Regions from separate parts of the Bradyrhizobium sp. CIR48 genome, predicted to be linked through region 2. Evidence: riboswitches for the same ligand, from Rfam matches in the RefSeq annotation. Region 2 holds a riboswitch; each other region holds the start of a gene.
What was found. A riboswitch is a leader RNA that binds a small molecule or an ion and turns the genes downstream of it on or off. The one in region 2 is predicted to bind cobalamin.
Positions count from the first base shown of each region.

Region 1: another riboswitch for cobalamin. It lies ahead of metE (5-methyltetrahydropteroyltriglutamate--homocysteine S-methyltransferase); the one in region 2 lies ahead of GGD66_RS20005 (energy-coupling factor ABC transporter permease).
Region 3: another riboswitch for cobalamin. It lies ahead of GGD66_RS05050 (TonB-dependent receptor domain-containing protein); the one in region 2 lies ahead of GGD66_RS20005 (energy-coupling factor ABC transporter permease).

Region 1 covers NZ_JACIHG010000003.1:63,013-65,274, forward strand. The annotation lists gene metE (5-methyltetrahydropteroyltriglutamate--homocysteine S-methyltransferase) at 1-1,153, opposite strand, end outside; cobalamin riboswitch at 1,256-1,459, opposite strand.
Region 2 covers NZ_JACIHG010000006.1:189,215-191,476, forward strand. The annotation lists gene GGD66_RS19995 (cobyrinate a,c-diamide synthase) at 1-4, shown strand, start outside; gene cobA (uroporphyrinogen-III C-methyltransferase) at 1-732, shown strand; cobalamin riboswitch at 778-997, shown strand; gene GGD66_RS20005 (energy-coupling factor ABC transporter permease) at 1,034-1,711, shown strand; gene cobF (precorrin-6A synthase (deacetylating)) at 1,759-2,262, shown strand, end outside.
Region 3 covers NZ_JACIHG010000001.1:1,030,065-1,032,326, forward strand. The annotation lists gene GGD66_RS05050 (TonB-dependent receptor domain-containing protein) at 1-1,107, opposite strand, end outside; cobalamin riboswitch at 1,221-1,435, opposite strand; gene GGD66_RS05055 (hypothetical protein) at 1,479-1,742, opposite strand; gene GGD66_RS05060 (hypothetical protein) at 1,842-2,051, opposite strand; gene GGD66_RS05065 (hypothetical protein) at 2,190-2,262, opposite strand, start outside.

The DNA of each region.
Region 1 (2,262 bases), on a different contig from region 2:
CTGTGAGTGCCCGCGCCAGGATCGCGAGCTCTCGCATCTTCTGGACCGCGAAAGCAAGCCAGCTCTTGACGTCGGAAGCGAGCCCGGTTTCGAGTTCAACATCGACCGGCACATGAAGTAGCGAGCAGGATGGGGCAATCTGTACACGATCCTTGCCGAGCTTCGCAATCGCGGGTTCGAGCCGCTGGCGCAGCGACGACAAATTCGACCGCCATACATTCCGGCCGTCGACGACACCGAGCGACATGACGAGATCACTTCGGCCGCCAGCGATGATCTGGTCCAACAACTGTGGCGCTCGAACCAGATCGAGGTGCAGTCCGGCGACTGGTAGGCTCAAGGCGGTGTCCAGATTGTCCCCGAGATCGCCGAAATAGCTGGCGACTAAGATCTTGATGGCTGGCCCCTCCTTGGCGAGCCGGTCATAGGCATGTCGCAAAGATTGTCGCGCCCTCTCATCCAGATCAAGAACCAGGCAGGGCTCGTCGAACTGAACCCAATTTGCCCCACGTTTGGCCAATTCCTGCAGAACCTCGATATAGGCCGGTATCAGTTCATCCAGTAGTGAGAGTGGCTGGAACGCAGGATCGGGACTCTTGCCGAGTTTTAGGAATGTGACCGGCCCGATCAGGACAGGGCGGGTCTGAAAGCCAAGGGCCTTGGCTTCCTCATACTCCTCGATCGGCTTGCGAGAGCATAGCCTGAAAGTCTGTCCCCTGTGAAACTCGGGGACCATGTAGTGATAGTTGGTGTCGAACCACTTGGTCATCTCCTGCGCGGGTGCGCCAAATCCGCGCGGTCCGTGACCGCAACTCGCATCCTGATCGTCGCATTGTGATCCGCGGGCCATGGCGAAGTACGTCTTGAGCGAAACGGATTCGGCTTTCGAGGCGTAGATCTCCGGGATGGCGCCAACCATGACACTTGTGTCGAGCACCTGGTCATACAGCGAGAAATCGTTCGATGGAATGACCGTGACGCCGATAGATTTCTGACGAGCCCAGTTCGCGGCACGCAGGCCAGCTGCATCCTCGAGCAACTGCTGTTCGCTGCTTTTTCCGGCCCAGTAACTTTCGAGAGCGAGTTTGAGCTCGCGCCTTGGACCGATGCGTGGCGTTCCGAGGGTGGCAACCGGAAGCGAGAGAAGAGTCATAGCGTGAACCCCATGTTGGGGGCAAAGGCCATGGCGGACGCAGGCAGGGGAAGTCGCGCGGTGCGACGGCTGCTTGGCGCACCACCAGGACACCCCGCCCGTGGACGAATATATTGTCGGGGCAGGTCTCCTGGCTCGCGGGTCATCGCTTCTGTCCGGCCTTCCCGAAGCCGCGCAGGCTTCAGTGACGTCGTTGGACAGCGGCTTGCCGCTCACAGTTGCGGGGGCAGCGCCGGCATTGTCACCGGCTTCCCTCTTAGCTCCGGATCAAGTGGAAACCGGAGAACCTCGACGGCTTGGATTATCGGCAAGAGAAGTCTTCCGTCAACCTCTCAGATTATGTCTCAAGCTGATGCTGCGACATCTGCTACGCGAATCACCGTGCATCACGTTGAGATGATGTAGAAGCGCTTTCAATCGGCGATATCGGAATGACCATCGGAGCTGCCCGCGGGCCGCACGCCAGATTGGTGGAAGGGACAAATGCGGCTTGCGCGGTCGGGACTGCCACCTCGAGCAGAACGCATCTCCGGCTTCCCAGCGGTTCTTGAGCACGTCCACCATCCAGTCACCTTCTCAGCCAACAGGATCCGTGTTGAATAGGCCCCAGCTGGCAAGGCCAGCAACATACCCCGCCAGCACGTTGATTTGCAGTTCAGCAAGACTCAAAATGCTCGGCGGTGAAGATCGGCTTCGCGTGGTTGGCCGTCGAGTGCAAAGCGCTCCGGACTGAGGCTGTTCTCGAAGCGCCGCGTGTCGCGAAGGGAGCGCCAAACGCACCATGGCCCATTGGCCGCAAATGCCCAAACGCATGGCAGAGATCGAAACGCACATTCTGGCAACGATACCGGACCAAACCGTCGCGTGACGAGGATGCATAAGCCGCGCTGGATAGCGCTGAAAGGAAACATCGAGACCTGCCAGTCGGAAAGTCGACAAAGAGGACACAAAAGCGGTGTGAATTGCCGCCCATTACCTGGCACGAAGAATGCAATACTTCGGCATGCCAGTCTCCTCCTTGCTGGGCAAGTCCAGCACAGCAAATTGAGGCTGTCGCCGGCAGCGAAGTTAGCGGCGCGTGACATAGAGGGGAGCGCCTGCTCGCACGG
Region 2 (2,262 bases):
GTGAGCGGATTCGTCTCCTTCATCTCCGCCGGCCCCGGCGACCCCGAGCTTCTCACGCTCAAGGGCGCCGCGCGGCTGCGCGAGGCCGACGTCGTGCTCTATGACGATCTCGCCTCCGGCGCGATCCTTGATCTCGCCCGGCCCGGCGCCAATCTCGTCGCGGTGGGGAAACGGGCAGGGCGTCCCTCGACCAAGCAGCACCACGTCAACCGCCTGCTGATCGACTATGCCGCAACAGGTGCGCGCGTGGTTCGGCTCAAGTCGGGCGATGCCGGCATTTTCGGCCGGCTCGAGGAGGAGCTGGAGACGCTGCGTGAGGCCGGCATCGGCTACGAGATCGTCCCGGGCGTCACATCGGCCTGCGTTGCCGCGGCGCAAGCCGGCATCCCCCTGACCCGGCGCCACACCTCGCGCCGGGTGCAATTCGTCACCGGCGCTGATGTCACCGGCGAGTTGCCGCCGAATCTGAATTGGGCGGCCCTGGCCGATCCTGAGGCGACGACCGTGGTCTATATGGGTCGGCGCACCTTCCCCGCGCTTGTGGCAAAGTTGATCGCGCACGGCCTCGCTGCGGATACCCCCGCGCTGTTCGCCGAATCTCTCGGCCGCCCGGACGAACGGCTGGTCCGCACCACCATCGCCGAGCTTGCCGAGCAGCTTGCGCGCGGCGGCGCCGCCTCGACGGCCGCCGTGATCCTGTTTGGGGCGCTGGCGGGGGATTATCCGTCATGACAGCCTTGGCCGCCGTTCGCCCCTTGACGCAGGCTCAGCGAAAGGGGCACACAAGAGAGGCATGGTGCTCGACGCGGCGCAAAGCGCCGGAGCATAATCGGGAATGGGGGTGGGCGGACCCAGTTGCGGCGCCCAAAACCCCAGCCGCCCCCGCGACTGTAAGCGGTGAGGGACTCCGATCAGCCACTGGGCCGCAAGGTCCGGGAAGGCCGGAAATCCGGGGGAACCGCGAGCCAGGAGACCGGCCCTGCACGTTTTGAGGCCAAGGCCGTCGGGTGTGACGGCAGGAAGGAATTGAGCCATGCATATCGAACCCGGGGTCGTGACGGGCGCCAAGCTCGTGTTGAGTTACGCAACCGGCATCGCCGCAGGCGGCGTTGCGCTGAAGCTCGCGGTGGAGACCGTGCGTGAGCAGGGCATCACGTCGTTCGCAGCGCGGACGCTCGCCACCACAGTCCTTGTGTTCATCTTCTTCGAGATCCTGCCGCACTTCCCGGTCGGCGTCTCCGAGGTGCACTTCATTCTCGGCTCGACACTGTTCCTGCTGTTCGGCGCAGCGCCCGCGGCTTTCGGCCTCGCATTTGGCCTGCTGCTCCAGGGCGTATTCTTCGAGCCGGTCGACATCCCGCAATACGGCATGAACGTCACGACGCTGCTGGTGCCGCTGTTCGCGATCCAGGCGATCGCCGCACGGATCATCTCGCGGAACGCCGCCTATGTCGATTTGAAGTATCGGCAGGCATTGGCGCTCTCGACGACCTACCAGGCCGGCGTGATCGCCTGGGTGGCGTTCTGGGCGCTCTATGGCTCGGGCTTTGCGATGAGCAACCTCGCCAACATCGCGACGTTCGCGGCGTCCTATGCGCTGGTCATCGTGATCGAGCCACTCGCCGATCTCGCGGTGCTGGCACTGGCGAAGTCGCTGCGCGGCGTCACCGCGCCCGGTCTCGTCACCCCGCGCCTGCATAACGCGGCCTGAGAGACAAGCGAACGGGCGGCCAGCAGGGCCGCCCGTCGCGTTTCGCGATGCTCACGCTCTCTTTGATAGGCATCGGTTGCGGCGATCCCGACCAGCTGACGCGCGCCGCTGTTCAAGCGATCAACGCCGCCGATCTCGTCCTGATCCCGCGCAAGGGAACGGCGAAGTCCGATCTCGCCGATCTCAGGCGGACGATCTGCGCGGATGTGCTCACCAGCGATAACACAGCCATCGCTGAGTTCGACCTTCCCGTACGCGACGTCGCTGAAGCTGACTACCGCAAGGGCGTGGACGATTGGCACGATGAGGTTGCCGCGACTTGGTCGAAAGCGATTGCGAACCATCTCGAAGGCGAGGGCAAGGTTGCGCTGCTGATCTGGGGCGATCCTTCCCTCTATGACTCCTCGCTGCGCATTGCGCGGCGGCTCAATCCCCTGCCTGACATCGAGGTCGTGCCCGGCATCACCTCGATCCAGACGCTGTGCGCGGCGCATGCGCTGCCGCTCAACGACATCGGCGAGCCCTTTCTGGTCACGACGGGGCGGCGTTTG
Region 3 (2,262 bases), on a different contig from region 2:
CGGCGTCGGGGTGGAAAAGAAAGCACTCTGCTGCTTCTTGTCGCGCACGCCGCCGTCGACAATGAGATCGACGCCGTTGACCAGGGTCTTGGTGAAGCCCGCGGTCGCACCAAAACCCTGCTGGTTGGCGTAGTTGAACGGCGTGCTGGTCCCTCGCCGGTTGGCCCTGAGCTCGTCGAGGCCGATGGAGGGATCGACGGTGCGGCCGCCCGGCAGTCGCAGCTCCTGATTGTCGCCGGTGACGGTAAGAAAAGCACTCAGGCCCGGCGTCGTGTAGTTGAGATTGCCGACGCCGTTCTGCTGCGAATAGCGATTGTTGTCGCGGTAGCCATCGGTCCTGACCGTATTGCCGTAGAACGAGGTCGACCACGGACCGGAATTGAGCGAGGTCGAGACATTGCCGAGCCTGGTGTTGAACGAGCCGAAGCCGGCCTCGATGCGCGCGGTCACGGGCGGTCCGCCGACGCCATTTTTGGTAACGATGTTGATCACACCGCCGACCGCGTTGTCGCCGTAGAGCACCGCGCCGGAATTTCCCCGCGTGACCTCGATGCGTTCGATCGAATTGAGCGGGATGGTGGAGAGGTCCACCTGCGCCATGTCGACGTCGTTCAACCGTCGTCCGTTGACCAGCACCAGCGTGTTGGCGGTGGCAAAGGCGCCGAAGCCACGCAGGTCCACGCTGGTCTTGGCGCCGATCTGGCCGCCATAGAGCGTCGTGATCTGGGCCCCCGGCGTCTGCATCGCGATGATCTCGGCAAGCGTCTGCGATGGCGAATGCGCGATATCCGCGGCCATGATGACGGTCGTGGCAGCCCCGACGATGCCGCCGCCGCCGGCGGCAGCCTCACCGCCGGAGCCCGATGAGCCGGCGCCATTGCCTGCCGGCGCGACATTCGTCCTCGCCCGCTGCCGAGTCGCCTCGCCGTCACCGGTCGCCCTGGCGCGCGTGCGGTTGTAATCGTCGGGCTGCGTCACTTCGATCGGCGGCAATTGCTCGGCAAGCGCGTGCTGGGCGAAGGCGGAGGACAGATCGATCGACTGGAGGGAAACGGATGCGAGCAGGCCGGCGGCAAGGCGCCTGGCGGCAGAGACGAGACGGGACACAATTGTAACCTCGGTATGACGTCAGTGGCACGTCACAGCGAACGAGGTTTCACGGCAGAGCGATGGATTGCTCCGGTGAAGCTAATGTCTGTACTCCCCGACCGACATCTTCGCGTGTGACCACGGCTGACGGCAGGTCTCCTGGCTCGCGGGTCGTGACCTTGCGTCGCCTTCCCAGGACCGAGTTTCCCAGTGGCATGAGACGAAGATTCACCGCTTACAGTTGCGGGGGCAGCCGTGGCGTTGAGACAGATCCCTGCGTTGGGACAATCCCGCACCACATTCCCTTTTGATCTCCCTGAGGAGAACCGTCGCCGATCATTTACGAGCCGTTGGCCCCGGGAGTCAATCGACCGGTGGACGCCGGGCGCTCAGGTCCGCCCTCGCACACGTTGCGCCTGGGCCCAGGCGACAGCGACGTCGCGCGGCGGAACATCGACGCGCTTGATCGGGGTCAATTCGCCGGAGGCCGAGACGATCGCGGTCTCCTCGCGACGACAGCGCGTGCAGACAAAGCGGACCTCGTGCGGGGACGCCGACCAGCTCGACCGCTTCACATTGGCCGCCATCGGCCAGGCATCACAATGCGAGCACGACACCAGAAATCGACCGGGATCGAGCATACCCATTTCCATCGGACTCCGCGTCCTGCCCACCTGCTTCAATGATTAACCCAAGTGAATCGTTCCGGTGCCCCAGCACCGCCGCTGGGTGCGCCGGAGAAAGCGGTAGCCTCAGCGCGCGCCCTTGAGGGTGCAGGAGGTGGTGCAGGTGACCGTGGTGCCGCGATCGCACGATTTGCACGCACTGACGCACTGGTTCATGTCGCGGGGATTGTAGCTGTAGTTCCGCATCGGGCAGGTCGGCGTCGAGCCGGTGATATCCTGCTCCTGGTCGCAGGCCGCCGTCATGAGCGCGACTATGATCACGGCAACGAGGCGCATGTGATTGCCCTGTCAAGCATGGCAAATGACACTCGCGAGGTGCGCTGCAATGCAGCGAACCCCGGCCTTTCCACCACGAGCGATCGCTCGCGACGTCAAGGATGCGCGCCAAACCTTAAGAACGGATTGCAGCCGGCGTCAGGCCGCAGCCTTGGTCGCGATCGCCTGCCGCATGTCCACCGCCAGCTGACGGTACTGTTCCGAGAGTTTC